DNA from 2 places in the Thermomonospora cellulosilytica genome. Region 1 is predicted to be linked to the other one. Evidence: riboswitches for the same ligand, from Rfam matches in the RefSeq annotation. Region 1 holds a riboswitch; the other holds the start of a gene.

The links. A riboswitch is a leader RNA that binds a small molecule or an ion and turns the genes downstream of it on or off. The one in region 1 is predicted to bind cobalamin.
Region 2: linked by a shared signal. The riboswitch ahead of HNR21_RS03180 (energy-coupling factor ABC transporter permease) and the one ahead of HNR21_RS07350 (ABC transporter substrate-binding protein) in region 1 are both predicted to bind cobalamin.

The regions. Positions count from the first base shown of each region.
Region 1 covers NZ_JACJII010000001.1:1,503,579-1,511,003, reverse strand. Annotated here, with positions in the region: gene HNR21_RS07365 (FecCD family ABC transporter permease) at 1-538, opposite strand, end outside; gene HNR21_RS07360 (DUF6939 family protein) at 642-1,202, shown strand; gene HNR21_RS07355 (hypothetical protein) at 1,296-1,685, opposite strand; cobalamin riboswitch at 1,767-1,955, shown strand; gene HNR21_RS07350 (ABC transporter substrate-binding protein) at 2,092-3,282, shown strand; gene HNR21_RS07345 (FecCD family ABC transporter permease) at 3,279-4,397, shown strand; gene HNR21_RS07340 (ABC transporter ATP-binding protein) at 4,504-5,493, shown strand; gene HNR21_RS07335 (hypothetical protein) at 5,530-5,970, opposite strand; gene HNR21_RS07330 (serine hydrolase domain-containing protein) at 6,193-7,272, opposite strand.
Region 2 covers NZ_JACJII010000001.1:670,691-678,115, reverse strand. Annotated here, with positions in the region: gene HNR21_RS03210 (TMEM165/GDT1 family protein) at 1-382, shown strand, start outside; gene HNR21_RS03205 (YibE/F family protein) at 440-1,762, shown strand; gene HNR21_RS03200 (DoxX family protein) at 1,765-2,220, opposite strand; gene HNR21_RS03195 (energy-coupling factor ABC transporter ATP-binding protein) at 2,375-3,184, opposite strand; gene cbiQ (cobalt ECF transporter T component CbiQ) at 3,205-3,945, opposite strand; gene HNR21_RS03185 (energy-coupling factor ABC transporter substrate-binding protein) at 3,946-4,260, opposite strand; gene HNR21_RS03180 (energy-coupling factor ABC transporter permease) at 4,322-4,999, opposite strand; cobalamin riboswitch at 5,034-5,215, opposite strand; gene HNR21_RS03175 (ArsR/SmtB family transcription factor) at 5,272-5,622, shown strand; gene HNR21_RS03170 (YnfA family protein) at 5,644-5,976, opposite strand; gene HNR21_RS03165 (polysaccharide deacetylase family protein) at 6,029-6,901, opposite strand; gene HNR21_RS03160 (ABC transporter permease) at 7,014-7,425, shown strand, end outside.

The DNA.
Region 1 (7,425 bases):
TCAGCGCGCTGAACACCGCGTTCAGCGCCGCCCCCGCCAGCACCAGCCGCGACGGCGTGGCCCCGGCCCGGCCGTAGGAGCCGACCGCGTACACCAGCAGCGCCGCCCCGGCCGCCCCCGCGAACGCCGCCCACACGTACACCAGCGACGTCCGCGCGTCGAGGAACCCGATGACCAGCACCACCGCGAACGCCGCGCCGCCGTTCACGCCCAGCAGCCCCGGCTCGGCCATCGGGTTGCGGGTGAGCGCCTGCATCAGCGCGCCCGCCAGCCCCAGCGCCGCGCCGACCGCGACCCCCAGCAGCGTGCGCGGCACCCGGAGGTCCTGGATGATCAGCGCCTCCCGTGACCCGTCCGGGTGCAGAAGGCCGGCCACGACCCGGTCCAGCGGGATGCTCTCGGCCCCGATCGCCAGGCTCGCCGCCATGGTCAGCACGAGGACGCCGGCCAGGACCAGCAGCCCCCCGGCCCGTCCGGCCGCGGCCGTCGCGCTGACGGGCTCCTTGCGCGGGGGGGCTTCGCGCACCGGAGTCGACACGGATTTAGGCTAGCCTAAGCTAAGCCCGTCGATAAACGCCCTTCCCCGCCGATTCCGGCGCCGGGCTTTCGTCATGCCCGGAATGTCGGTGCCCTCCGCCAGGATGCCTTTCGTGGCGATCCATGTGGCGAGCCGGCGACGCGGCACGGCGTCCATCGAACGCGAGCACCCGGACGCGCTCGTCGTGGACGTGACCTCACGGGCCGAGGAGCCCTGGGTGCGGTTCAGCCCCTTCTACCCCCACGGCGGCATTCCCGTCCCGTTCACACCGGGAGTCACGGCCGCGTCCGTCGAGGGCGTCTGGCAGGCGCTCAAGGTCTTCGCCGACGCCGACGTGGACCCCGCCAAGCTCTCGATCACCACGATGCGGGGCCTCAAGCGCACCGTCCGCCGGCACGGCCCCGTCCGGGGCCACCGGGCCGGCCTCCACGGCCGGACCCTGCTCCCCTACGAGCAGGCCCGCAGGCAGATCTACCTCCCCACCTACCGCTGGACCCTGGAGCACCGCACCGCCGACCTGGTGACCCGCCTGACCGCCCTGTCCCGGCACCGCGACGTCGTCCTCCTCGACTACACGACGAACGGCGACGTCACCGACCTGTCCACCCCGCTGTCCCACGCCGCCCTGATCCGCCACCACATCGAGAACACCTGGCCCGCCTGACACGGTCGTCCTCCGTTCGCCGGGCCACGGGAGGTCAGCCCGTCCTCGCTCCGCCGCGGTCGCCCGATCTCCCTCGCGCGGGCCCGGAACAGGTCAGGTGAGGCCGCAGAGCGTTCCGCAGACGGGGCAGTGGGCGCGTTTGACGGTGGAGGTCACCAGCGCCCGGCAGTTGTCGCATCGCCCGCTCTCGAGCAGTCCCCACGGCGGCCCGATGCTCCCGTCGTAGAGGTCGCGGGCGGGCCAGGCGACGAGTTCGACGTAGGGCTCTTCGGGTTCGTCGTCCGGGTCGGGCCGCGATCGGAATGCCTCGGCGAGCACGAGGATGCTCTCCCCGTCCTCGTCCGCATGGCGGGGCAGGACCCGGCGCAGCACGTCGACCAGCTCGCCCAGGGTGAGCTGCCGCAGCCTCTGGGCGAGCCGTTCCCGCTCCTCGTCGCTCGTGGTGCTGAACGGCGGAAGGGGACCCTGCTCGTCGGCGGCCATACGGTCACCGTAGGCAGGGGCGGCCGGGACGTTCCACGGGTTTTCGTCCGGCCCCGTACCGGGGACGCGTGGGACGGAACGTCACGTGTGCGAAGATTGCCGGTCGAAGGCGACGGCGGAACGAGGAAGCCGGTGCGAATCCGGCGCGGTCCCGCCACTGTGATCGGCGAGCGGATCCCGAACGACGCCACTGCCCGGGGCTCCGGGCGGGAAGGCCGGGACGAGCATCGACCCGAGAGCCAGGAGACTCACGCGGTCGCCTCCTCAGCACGATGGGGCGGATCTCCCCGGGCGAGGAACGGCGCCGTGCCGTGCCCCGCGCAGGGTGGATCCGGCCCTCCGCCCGCCGTGGGCGCCGTCGAGGAACGGCGGTCACGGCCCGTTCTCAGGAGAGACACCGGTGTCGATGGACAAGGCGCGGCTGCTGGCCGGGATGCTGCTGGTGCTGCCGCTGGCCGCGTGCGGCGGCGGCGCGCAGGAGCAGGCGACGGCGGCCGGCGGCGAGTGCGTCCGCGAGTACGACGCGGGCAAGGACTACTTCCCGGTCAAGCAGGAGATCCGGCACGCCACCAACTTCACCCTGCGGTACGCGAAGAACTACCAGGTCATCACGGTCAAGCAGCCGTCGCCGGGGGCCGCGCCGCAGACGTACGTGCTGGTGCGCTGCGGGACGCCCGCACCCAGGCTGGAGGGCGCGCTCAAGGGCGCGACCGTGGTGCAGACCCCGGTGCGCACGCTGTTCTCCGGCTCGACGACGCATCTGCCGTTCATCACCGAACTGGGCGTGCTGGACCGGCTGAAGGGCGTCGCCGCCGCCGGGCTGATCACCTCGCCGCAGGTCCGCGCGCAGGTGCGGGCCGGGAAGGTGGTCGAGTACGCCGACGTGACCGGCGAGCAGGTGAACACCGAGAAGGTGATCGGCGCCCGCCCGGACGTGCTGATGACCGACGGCCGGGAGAACCCCGCGTACGGGCCGCTGCGGCAGGCCGGGGTCAGGATCGTCGCGAACGCGGAGTGGCAGGAGACCACCGCCCTGGGCCGGGCCGAGTGGATCAAGTTCGTGGCCGCCCTGACCGGCACCGAGGCCACGGCGTCCGAGACGTTCGACAAGGTCGCCGCCGCCTACCGGGCGCTGGCCGGCAGGGTGCGGACGGCCGAGCCGGTGACGGTCCTGCCCGGCCAGATGTTCCAGGGCCAGTGGGCGATCCCGAACGGCGAGAGCTTCATGGCCCGCCTGATCCGGGACGCGGGCGGCACCTACGCCTGGGCCGGCACCAAGGGCACCGGCAGCATGACCCTCGACCTGGAGGCGGTGCTGGCCGAGGCCCGGGACGCCGAGGTCTGGCTGCCCCAGATGAACGAGTGGAAGACCCTCGCCGACGTCACCGAGGCCGACCCCCGGTACGCCGAGTTCGCCGCCTTCAGGTCCGGCAGGGTGTGGCCCGCCAACAAGGCCCTCGGCCCCGGCGGCGGCAACGACCTCTACGAACGCGGCGTCGTCCGCCCCGACCTGATCCTGGCCGACCTGGTCGCCATCCTCCACCCGGACCTGATGCCGAACCACTCGTTCACCTTCTACCAGCGGCTCGCCAAGTGACCGACCCCCGCGACCAGGCCCCCGCTCCGTCCGACACGGGCGGGCTCGCCGTGCGGCCGGGCGGGGCGGCGGGGGCACGGCGGCGGGGGGTCGTGCTGGGGGTGCTGGGGGCGGTCGTGGTGGCCGGGTTCGTGCTGGCGGTGGCGTTGGGGTCCACGGTGATCCCCGTCGACCGGGTGATCCCGGCGTTGCTGCGGCTGGACGGGGCCGACCCCGGGGTCGAGGTGATCATCTGGACGGTGCGGCTGCCGCGGGCGGTGACCGCGGTGCTGGCCGGGGCGGCGCTGGCGGTGGCCGGGGTGCAGATGCAGACGCTGTTCCGCAACCCGCTGGCCGAGCCGTACATCCTCGGGGTCAGTTCCGGCGCGAGCCTGGGCGTGGCGCTGGCGGTGACCGGCTGGGCGGTGCCGGCGGGCGCGTTCACCGGGGCGGTCGCCGGACCGGGGCGGGCCGGTCTGGTGGTGGCGGCCTCGGCGGGCGCGGCGGCGGTGCTGATGCTGGTGCTGGCGCTGGCACGGCGGGTCCGTTCGGTGGTGACGATCCTGGTCATCGGGGTGATGGTGGGCTCGGCCACGTCCTCGCTGATCACGCTGCTGCTGGCGTACTCCGACGGGCAGCGCGCCCAGCAGTACCTGGGCTGGAGCCTGGGCAGCTACGCCGGGACCACCTGGGACGACCTGGCGGTGTTCGCCTCGGTCTGCGGCGTGGCCCTGCTCGCCGCGCTGGCCGGGGTCAAGCCCCTGAACGCCCTGCTCCTCGGCGAGAACTACGCCCGCACCATGGGCGTCCGCGTGCGCCGCACCCGCACGGCCACCCTCCTGACGGCGTCGGTCCTCGCCGGCTCGGTCACCGCGTACTGCGGCCCGGTCGCGTTCCTGGGCCTGGCCGTCCCCCACATGGCCAGGCTGCTGCTGGGCACCGCCGACCACCGCGTCCTGATGCCCGCCGCGATCCTCCTCGGCTCCACCGTCTCCCTGGCCTGCTGCATCGCCACCCAGGCCCCCGGCAGCGGCGCGATCCTCCCCCTGAACGCGGTGACGACCGTCCTCGGCGCCCCCGTCGTCATCACCGTCCTCCTCCGCAGCCGCGCCGCCCGAGCCGGATGGGCGACGTGACCGCCATGCCGATCCCGCGGCCCGGCCGGTCCGCCGCGAACGCGCATGACGCCGGTCGCGCGGACCGCTGCCGCACGGACCCCTTCGGCTGGACGGAGGTGAACGCGTGCTGGTCTTGGACGCGTTGACGGTCGGTTATCCCGGGCGGCGGGGCCGGGCGGCGCGGCGCGTGCTGGAGCGGGTGGACGCCGAGGCGCGGGCCGGGGACCTGACGGTGCTGATCGGGCCGAACGGGACGGGCAAGTCGACGCTGCTGCGGACGCTCGCCGGGCTCCAGCCGCCGCTGGAGGGGAAGGTGCTGCTCGACGGGTCGCCCGTCGCCGCGATCGGCCCGGCGGAGCTGGCCCGCCGCGTCGCCGTGGTGCTGACCGAACGGGACGTTCCCGCGCTGCTGACCGGCCGGGAGCTGGCGGCGCTGGGGCGTCATCCGCACACCGGGTTCACCGGCCGCCTCACCGCCGCCGACCGTGCGGCGGTCGACTGGGCGCTGACCGCCGTGGACGCCGCCCACCTGGCCGAACGCCCCGTCACCGAGCTGTCGGACGGGGAACGCCAGCGGATCCTCACCGCCCGCGCCCTCGCCCAGGAGCCCGCCGCGATCCTGCTGGACGAGCCGACCGCGTTCCTGGACGTGCCGTCACGGGTCGCGCTGATGGGCCTGCTGCGGCGGCTGGCCCGGGAACGTTCCCTGGTCGTCGTGGTCTCCACCCACGACCTGGAGCTGGCCCTGCGCATCGCCGACCGCGTCTGGCTGATCACCCGTGACGGCGGCCTGCACCGCGGCACCCCCGAGGAGCTCGCCCTGAACGGAGCGATCTCCGCGGCGTTCGACGGCGGCGGCCTGACCTTCGACGCGGCGTCCGGCGTCTTCGTCCTCCCCGGCGGCTCGCGCGGCACCGCCCACGTCACCGCCCCCGGACTCCACAGGCCCCTGCTGGAACGGGCCCTGTCCCGCGAGGGCTGGCGTCCCGTCCCCGAACCTCCCGCCGACCTCACCGTCACCTGGGACGGCGAGGCCTACGAGGCCACCCGCAACGGCACGTCCCACCGTTTCCCCACCCTGGCGGCGTTCACCGGCTGGCTCCGCCGCCCCTGACCCCGGAGACGCCAGCCGGGCGGGCGCCGTTGGGGCTCAGTCGACGGGCAGGACCTGGCAGTCGTCGTTGGGGGTGCCACTGGAGCCCGCGTCCGGTTCCCAGCTCAGGGCGTTGGCAGGAACGTCAACGAAGGCGTAGGTCTCGCCCTCTTCGAGACAGTCGTCGTGGTCGCGGCCGACCTGGGTGCCGCCCAGGTCGGTGACGACGAAGCCACGCTTGGGGTCCAGGGTGACGCGGACGGTGAAGCCGCCGACGCGGTTGGCGCGGAAGGGCGCGTTGACGGGGACGACCCACATGCCGGAGGGCTTGCGTTCGATCAGGGCCCGGTCGCCCTCGTCGCCGTCCTGGTCCCAGCCGTCGATGTACACGGTGGCGTTCGGCTGGATCTGCCGCAGCGCGGACTGCTCGGGGGAGGTGCAGCCCGCCACGGCCGCGAGGATGGGCAGCACGGCCGCGGCCGTCATCCTGTGACGCACAGTGTTCTCCTGGTGCTCGCCTGGAACGAAGGCCGGATCAGCTCCTCGGGGGGACTCGCCGCCCACCGTTCGGCGCCTGTCGACGGTGTCGCTGAGCCGTGCCGGCCCAGCATGCACCCACCTCCAGGAAGGCGTCCAGTGTCGGAGGTCACAGGGCGTCACCGCCGAGGGCTCCCGGAACGGGCGGGAGCACGCCGGGCCTGCGACCCAGGGCCGGCGTGCTCAGCCGTTGATGGCCTTGGTGACGGCCTCCACGGTGGAGAAGTCCATGCTCAGGCGGTTCTTGGTGACGGCGGCGGTGAGGCCGGTGGCGGTGTCGGCCCAGGCGTACGTTCCGCCGACGCCGGCCCAGCCGAAGACGGTCTGCTCGCCGGTGACGGGATGCCCGAGGGGGAAGCCCAGCCCGAACGCGGCCTCGTTCCCCATGATCTGGTCGGTGCCCTCGACCGCGACGGCGGTGATCTCGGTGAGGCGTTCGGGGGAGATCAGCCGGACGCCGTCCACGTTCCCCAGCAGCGCCGCGTACAGGCGGGCGACGGCGCGGGCGGTCATCTTGCCGCCTGCGGGGATGTCGGCGCGCAGCACCTGCGGCAGGTTCCCGAACGCGGCCGTCGGGAAGATCGCCTTGGGCGCGGTGGAGAACATCGGGGCGTCCTCGGGGATCTGCTCGAACCCCTTCGTCGCCTCCTCCGGCTCCTCCAGCACGGCGACCCGGCCCAGCTCCGGCTCGGGCATCCCGAAGTACATCTCGTCGGCGATCCCGAGCGGCCCGGCCACCTCCTCGCGCAGCACCTGCGAGATCGGCTTGCCGGTCACCCGGCGGACGACCTCGCCGAGGATGTAGCCGAAGGTGTAGGCGTGGTAGCCCAGCCTGGTCCCCGGCTCCCACCACAGCGTCGAGTCCGCGATCGCCGCGCAGATCCCGTCCCAGTCGCCGAGCGCGTCGGGGGTGGCGTCCGCGGGCATGGCCGGCACCCCGGCCGTGTGGGTCAGCACGTGCCGAACGGTCACCCCGCCCTTGCCGTGCGCCCCGAACTCCGGCCACAGCTCCGCGACCGGCGTGTCGTGCCCGAACGCCCCCCGCTCGATCAGCATCAGCACGATCGCCGAGGTCATCGTCTTGCCGACCGAGTAGCAGTAGATCGGCGTGTCCGGGGCGATCTTCCGCCCGCTCCGCGGATCCGCGACCCCCGCCACGGCGTCCACCACCAGTTCCCCGCCCCGGTAGACCGCCACCTGCATCCCGCGCTCGGCTCCCGACTCCACCAGCCCGTCGATGACCGCCTGCACCCGCTCCCGCATCCCGTCCTCCTCCGTCGATCCGCGCCTGTCACGAGTACGGACCGCCGAGACGTGCGGAACTCATCGCCCTCCGGCCGCCGAAACCGGACGCTTCGAGGAGCGCAGAAGCTTCGGCGGTCGCCGTAACGTCGTCCGGCAGGGGCGGGCGCCCCT
Region 2 (7,425 bases), 830 kb from region 1:
GGTCGGGGTGGTGGCCGCGGCGCTGTTCGCGTTCGGCGCCTATACCCTGCTGCGAGGCGGTGACGAGGACGACGACGGCGAGGCCGGCGCCCGGGCGCCCGTGCTGGGGACCTGGGCGACGTACGCCACGGCGTTCACCGTCGTGTTCGTCGGGGAGTGGGGCGACCTGACCCAGATCGCCACCGCGAACCTGGCGGCCACGCGGGAACCGCTGCCGGTGGCGCTGGGCGCGCTGCTGGCGCTGATGGCGGTGTCGGCGCTCGCGCTGCGGGCCGGGCGGTTCATCGCCGACCGGGTCCCGCTCAAGGTCGTGCGGCGGATCGGCGGCCTTGTCATGCTCGTCCTGGCCACCTGGACGCTGGCCGAGGCGGTGTTCGGATGACCTGCCGCCCCGGGGGCACGGCCCCCGGACTCCCGAGACCGGACCGAGGAGGTGCCCGTGGGCGCTGACCACTCCCACTCCCACCACCGGACGGCGCCCGCTCCGCCGGGTGCGGTACGGGCCATGCTGGCGGTCATCGTCCCGCTGGCGGTGGTGACGCTGGCCGCGCTGATCTGGATGTGGCCGGACGGGAACGCCGCCAAGGCCGCCGGGCAGAGCCAGGACCCGGTGCAGATGACCCGGGTCACCGGCACGGTCACCGCGATCGCCCACAAGGACTGCGCGCAGGCCGGGGAGTTCGAGGGGGACTGGCTGGCGCCCACCCCGCAACCCGGCCAGAAGTGCGGCGACGCCACCGTGCGGCTGACCTCCGGGCCGCAGGCGGGCGGCACGGTGCGGGTCTCGCTGCCCACCGGGCCCGGCTCGCTGGAGTACGACCCCGGCGACAAGGTCGTGCTGCTGCACATGCCGTCCGGCGCGGACGGCGGCGTCCCGCCGTACCAGCTCACCGACCACGACCGGTCGAACGGGATGTGGCTGGTCGGGGCGGCGTTCGCGCTGGCGGTGATCGCGTTCGGCCGCTGGCGGGGGGTGACCGCGCTGGTGGGGCTGGCGATCACCTTCCTGTTGCTGGTGAAGTTCCTGATCCCGGCGATCCTGGCCGGACAGCCGCCGCTGCTGGCCGCCATCGTCTGCTCCGCCGCGATCATGCTGGCGGTGCTGTACCTGACGCACGGCCCGACGATGGCGACGTCGATCGCGCTGGTCGGAACGCTGGCCAGCCTCGCCCTCACCGGGGTGCTGGCGTCGGTGGCGATCGGCCTGACCCGCCTGTCCGGCATGGCCGACGAGAGCGCCCTCAACCTGGGCCTCAGCTACGACGTCAACCTGCAGGGCCTGCTGCTGGCCGGGATCATCATCGGCTCGCTGGGCGTTCTGGACGACGTCACCGTCACCCAGGCCGCCACGGTCGGGGAACTGGCGCACGCCAACCCCGCGTACCGGTTCGGGCAGCTCTACCGGGCCGCCGCCCGGGTCGGCCGGGCGCACATCGCCTCGGTGATCAACACGATCATCCTGGCGTACGCGGGCTCCTCGCTGCCGCTGCTGATCCTGATCAGCGTCGGCGAGCAGCCGCTCGGCCAGGTGCTGACCGGGCAGATCCTCGCCCAGGAGATCGTCCGCAGCGTGGCCGGCACCCTCGGCCTGATCGCGGCCGTCCCCATCACCACCGCCCTGGCGGCCCTGGTCCGTTCCCGCAGCGCCCCGGTGGAGGACGACCCGCACGACGCGACGCCCGCGACGCCCCGGCCGCCCGCGCCCGCCGGGGAACCGGACCTGCCGCCGCACGGCTGGCCGTACTCCGACCGGTACGCCTGACCTCACACGGAGGTCTCCGCACGGCCGCGGGCGGGGGTCCTGCCGCGCCACAGCAGCGCGTCCAGGCCGAACCGCCCGCTGCCGGTGCCGGCCAGCAGCAGCGCGGTCGCCGCGACGAGGAGGACGAACTCGAAACCGCCCTCGTTGACGAAGAGCCCGTCGTCCCGGTGCACGAACCAGTACGCCCCCGCCATGTCGAGGGCGATCAGCACCCCGGCGACCGGCACCAGCAGGCCGAGGATCAGGGCGAGGCCGCCCAGGATCTCCACCCAGGTCGCGTAGTAGGCGGCCAGGGTGGGCAGGGGGATCCCCAGGTCGTCGAACCCCCGGGCGACGGCCCCGAGCCCGATGTCGGTGAGCTTCTGCAACCCGTGCGCGAGGAGGATCACCCCGAGGGCCAGACGGCCGATCAGGAGTCCGATGTCGCGGAGGACGGGAAAACGGTCGGCGAAATTCATGGTGGATCCAGGAGAGTTCGGTGTGCGTGGGCCGGCCGGGCGCCTCGGCCCGCCGCCGGCGGTGCGGGCCGCCTGTCCCGGCCCGGCCTGGTTGAAAGAGGAATCACTACCCGGCGCGGGTGCCGTCAAGCGGCCCCGGGCGAAGACGCCGGCACTAGAGGTCGGCGGGCGTGCGCGGGTCCGGGGCGCCGGGGGGCAGGACGCCGTGGCGGCGCAGCACCCGCCCGACCGCCGGGCCCCAGGCCGGGCGGAGCCGGGCCGCGCGCAGCAGCGCCTCGTCGGTGAGCAGGTCGGCGGCCCTCCCGGTGTGCAGGTGGCCCTCGGCCAGGATCGCGGCGTCGTCGGCCCAGCGGTGGGCGAGGTCCACGTCGTGGGTGGATGCCACGATCGTGGTGCCGGCGGCCTGCAGGGCGGCCAGCGTCGCCAGCAGCGCGTCCACCCCGGCCGGGTCCAGCCCGGCGGTCGGCTCGTCCAGCACCAGCACCGCCGGGCGCAGCGCCAGCGCCCCGGCGATCGCCACCCGCTTGCGCTGGCCGAACGACAGCAGATGGGTGGGCCGGTCGGCCAGGTCGGCGATCTCCATGGCCGCCAGCGCCTCGGCGACCCGCGCGCGCACCCGGTCGGCGGGCAGCCCCAGGTTCAGCGGGCCGAACGACACGTCCTGCACGACGCTCGCCGAGAACAACTGGTCGTCGGGGTCCTGCAGCACCAGTTGGACGCGGGTCCGCAACTCGGTGAGGCCCCGCCGCGAGTACGACACCGGCGACCCCCGCCACAGGACCTGTCCCCGTGACGGCCGCAGCCCTCCGGTCAGCAGCCGCAGCAGGGTCGTCTTGCCCACGCCGTTCGGCCCGAGCAGCGCCAGCGTCCGTCCCTCCGGCACCTCCAGCGACAGCCCGCCGAAGACCGGCGGTTCGCCGTCGTAGGCGAACGAGACCTCCCGGGCACTGAGGATCGGCGTCACGGCGGACCTTTCAAGACGAGTCACAGCAGGCGTTCCAGGGCGAGGGTGGCGGTGACCGCCAGGGCGGCGGGCAGCGGGGCGGCCAGCAGGAACGGCGTCCGCAGCGGGATCGGCTCGACCGCGACCGTCAGGGCGCCGGTGTAGCCGCGCCCGGCCAGGCCGATCTCCAGCCGGCGGGCGCGGTCGAACGAGCGCACGAACACCGCCGAGCCCAGCCCGCCCAGGGAACGCCAGGTCGCCTGCAGGGACCGGGCGCCCAGCCGGCCGGCCTGGGCGTCGCGGATCCGCCGGGTGGTGTCCAGCACCACGAACAGCATCCGGTAGATCAGCGCCGCCACCTCCACCAGCGTCGCGGGCACCCCGAGCCGCACCAGCCGGGGCAGGGTGTCGGCCAGCGGGGTCGTCCCGGCGAACAGCAGCTGGCACAGCACCGCCGCCCCGCACCGGGCCACCACCTCCCCGGCCCGCCGCGGCCCCCCGTCCGCCCAGCCGATCCCGTCCGCGCCCACCGTGACCAGGAACGTCAGCGATCCGGTCAGCGCGAACCCCAGCGGCGTCCGGGCGGCCCGCAGCAGCGTGCGGGCCGGCACCCGCGCCCAGCACAGCGCCACCGCCAGGGCGACCAGCGCCGTCACCACCGCCCCCGGCCAGGGCGGCAGCACCAGCGCGCAGCCCAGCAGTCCTCCGGCCAGCAGCGCCTTGGCGGCAGGGTGGTGCCGCCGCCACGGGCTGCGGTAGGCCGCGGCGTCGATGGCGAGCACTCAGCCGTCGTCCCGCCGGGCGGCGGTCAGCCTGCGCCGCGTCCGGACGACCCCGAGGCAGTAGCCGAGCACGCCCGCGCCCAGCGCCGCCTGCAACGCGAACAGCCCGGACTCGATCTCCCCGGACGGGGGCTCGTACAGCGGGGCGAACCAAGGCTCGTAGCCGGGGTCGTTCTCGGTGATGACGGTCTCCGCCTGCCCGTCCGCCCCGGTAAACGGCTCCTCCTTGCCGTCCCCGGCCCCGATCGCCAGCGGCGCCACCGCGAGCGCCACCACCGCCAGCACCAGCAGCAGGTTGACGATGCGGCCCTTCACGCCGTCACCTCCCTACGATCGCGCGGCACGCGGCACCGGCGGCAGTTCACGATGCGGTCCCTCACGCCGTCGCCTCCGTGCGGTCGGGGCGCAGCACGCCGAGGCGGGTCAGGTCGGCGGCGGCGGAGGTGCGCAGCAGCCGGACGACGAGGACGGTCAGCAGGCCCTCGCTGATCGCCAGCGGGATCTGGGTGACCGCGAAGATCCCGCCGAACTTGGCCAGCGCCCCCGCGAAGCCGGACTCGGCGTCGGGGAAGGCCAGCGCGAGCTGGGCCGTGGTGACGCAGTAGGTGGTCAGGTCGGCGACGAACGCCCCGGCGAACACCGCGGGGAGCAGGCCGAGGCGCCGCACCAGCAGGTACGCCCCGAAGCCCGCCCACGGCCCGGCGACCGCCATGGAGAACACGTTGGCGCCCAGCGTGGTCAGCCCTCCGTGCGCCAGCAGCAGCGCCTGGAACAGCAGGGTGATGGTGCCGAGCACCGTCATCGCCGGCGGGCGGAACAGGATCGCGCCGAGCCCGGTGCCGGTCGGATGCGAGCAGCTTCCGGTGACTGACGGGATCTTCAGCGCGGACAGCACGAAGCAGAACGCCCCCGACGCGCCCAGCAGCAGCTTGTCCTCGGGGGAGTCCTTGACGCGGCGGCTCAGCACCGTCGCGCCGTGGACGACGAACGGGGCCGCGGCCACGGACCAGGCGACGGCATGGGAGACGGGGAGATAGCCCTCGGCGATGTGCACGGGCGGACACCGGACCTTTCCAGCACCTCGTGGACGGTGGTCGAGCGCCGTGGCCGGTCTCCTGGCTGACGGGTCCGGCCCGCCGCTCCACCTTCCCAGGCGCGGGCGCCCAGTGGCCTCCATGCGGAGCGAGCGGCGGGATCTCCCGATCACAGTGGCGAGGGCCGCTCCGGTCTTGCACCGGAATTCCCGAACACCACGGCCCGGACAGCCTAGCCATACCTGCCCGGTTGCGCAGGTATGGGGATATGGATCTCTGGCACGATGGACAGGTGCATCTGGTTCCCGCCGACCGTGCCCACCGGACCCCCATCGACGACCACCGTCCGTGCGAGGCGATCGCGGCCATCGGCGACCCGGCCCGCGTGGCGGCCTGGGCCCGCCGCTTCGACCTGCTGTCGGACCCCGGCCGGCTCACCCTGCTGCTGGCCATCGACTCCGCCGGGCCGATCAGCGTGACCGACCTGGCCACCGCCTCGGGGATGTCCGACACGGCCGTCTCCCGCGCGCTGCGGCTGCTGCGCACCGCCGGCCTGGTGGAGCCCGAACGCGACGGCCGGATCGTCCGCTACCGGCTGGCCGACCCCGCCATCCGCCCGCTGCTGGCGGCCGCCGCCTCCTGACCCGTTCCCCGAAGACGCGGGTCAGCCGCGCGGCGCGTACATGATCACCGCGACGCCCAGCAGGCAGATCGCCGCGCCCGCCAGGTCCCACCGGTCCGGCCGGAACCCGTCGACCAGCACGCCCCACGCCAGCGACCCGGCCACGAACACGCCCCCGTACGCCGCCAGGATCCGCCCGAAGTGCGGGTCCGGCTGGAACGTCGCCACGAACCCGTACGCCCCCAGCGCCAGCACCCCGGCCGCGATCCACAGCAGGCCGCGATGCTCCCGCCACCCCTGCCAGACCAGCCACGCCCCGCCGATCTCGGCCAGCGCGGCCAACCCGAACAGCACCAGCGAACGCAGCACGGTCATGGACCGCACCCTCTCATCCCGCCCGTCCCGCCCGTGCCCCGGTCGCCGGGGGCTACAGCGGAACGAAGGTCAGGCCGCGCTTCTTGAGCCGGGGCAGGACCTGGCGGAGGGCGGCGACGGTCTGGGAGCGGTCGCCGCCGCCGTCGTGGCAGAGCATGATCGCGCCCTCCTTGGACTCCAGCAGGGCGCGCCTGATCCGGCCGACCCCGGGCCGCCGCCAGTCCTGCGGGTCGACCTCCCAGCCGATCGGGATCATCCCGAACTCGGCGGTCGTCTCGAACACCTGCTTGGACCAGGCCCCGCCCGGCGCCCGGAAGAACTTCGGGGTGACCCCGGTGGCCTGGGCGATCCGCTCGTGGGCCTCGGCGATCTCCCGGCGGATCCGCCGGGAGCCGATCCGGTCGAACGGCGACGGATGGCTCATGGTGTGGTTGCAGATCTGGTGCCCCGCCTCCACGATCCGCCGGGTGATCAGCGGGTACTCCCTGACCATCTCGCCCACCACGAAGAAGGTCGCCGTGACCCGGTGCTCGGCCAGCAGGTCCAGGATCTGCGGCGTGTACTCCGGGTGCGGGCCGTCGTCGATGGTCAGCGAGATCGTCCCCGGCGGCCGTCCGGGACCCAGCTCCCTGAGGTTGGTCACCGCCTCCTTGCGGCGCGGCGCCGGGGTCGGCTTCCACGCCGGGTGGCCGGGCAGGATCACGGCGGGGGTCACCACCGGGGGCCGCCCGGGCGCGTGCGGCCCGCCGGCCGCGCGCAACGGGCGCGAACCCGAGGGAGCCGGGGTGGGGGTCGGCCGGGCGGCGGGTCCGCGCCCGCCCGTCCCGGCGGCGCCGCGCACGCTGTCGGACGAGGCCGCCACGGCGAAACCGATCGCCCCCAACGTCCACAACAACCGGCGCCGCGTCGGCTCCTTCAAGTCCATGGCCAATAAAGGTATAGGGCGTTTTACCGTCACACCGGCGTGTTCGGCACAGATCGGGCGACGGCGCCCCGGGAAGGCCCGGAACGTCCCCGGGCGAAGGTGAAGGAGGACGATGGCGACGCCCGTGGTGGGGGTGCCGCTGGCGGTGGTGCTGCTCGCGCTGACCGCGGTGGCCGCGCTGCTGGTGCGGGCCGGCGGCATCGGCGCGGCCCGGGAGGTGGCGGTGGCGGCCGGGCGCGCCGCGGGCCAGCTGGCCGCGGTGTCGCTGCTGATCGCCGCGGTGCTGCGGAGCGCGGGCGCCACGGCCGCGTTCGTCGCGCTGATGCTGGTGATCGCCGCGGTCACCGCCGCCGGGCGGATCGCCGGGCGGCGTTCGGCGAGGGCGGCCGGCTGGTCCGGGCTGGCCATCGCCGCCGGGGTCGGCCCGGTGCTGGCGCTGGTGGTGCTGTCGGGGGTGGTGCCGGCCCGGCCGGTGGCGGTGCTGCCGATCGCCGGGATCCTGATCGGCGGGGCGATGACCGCGA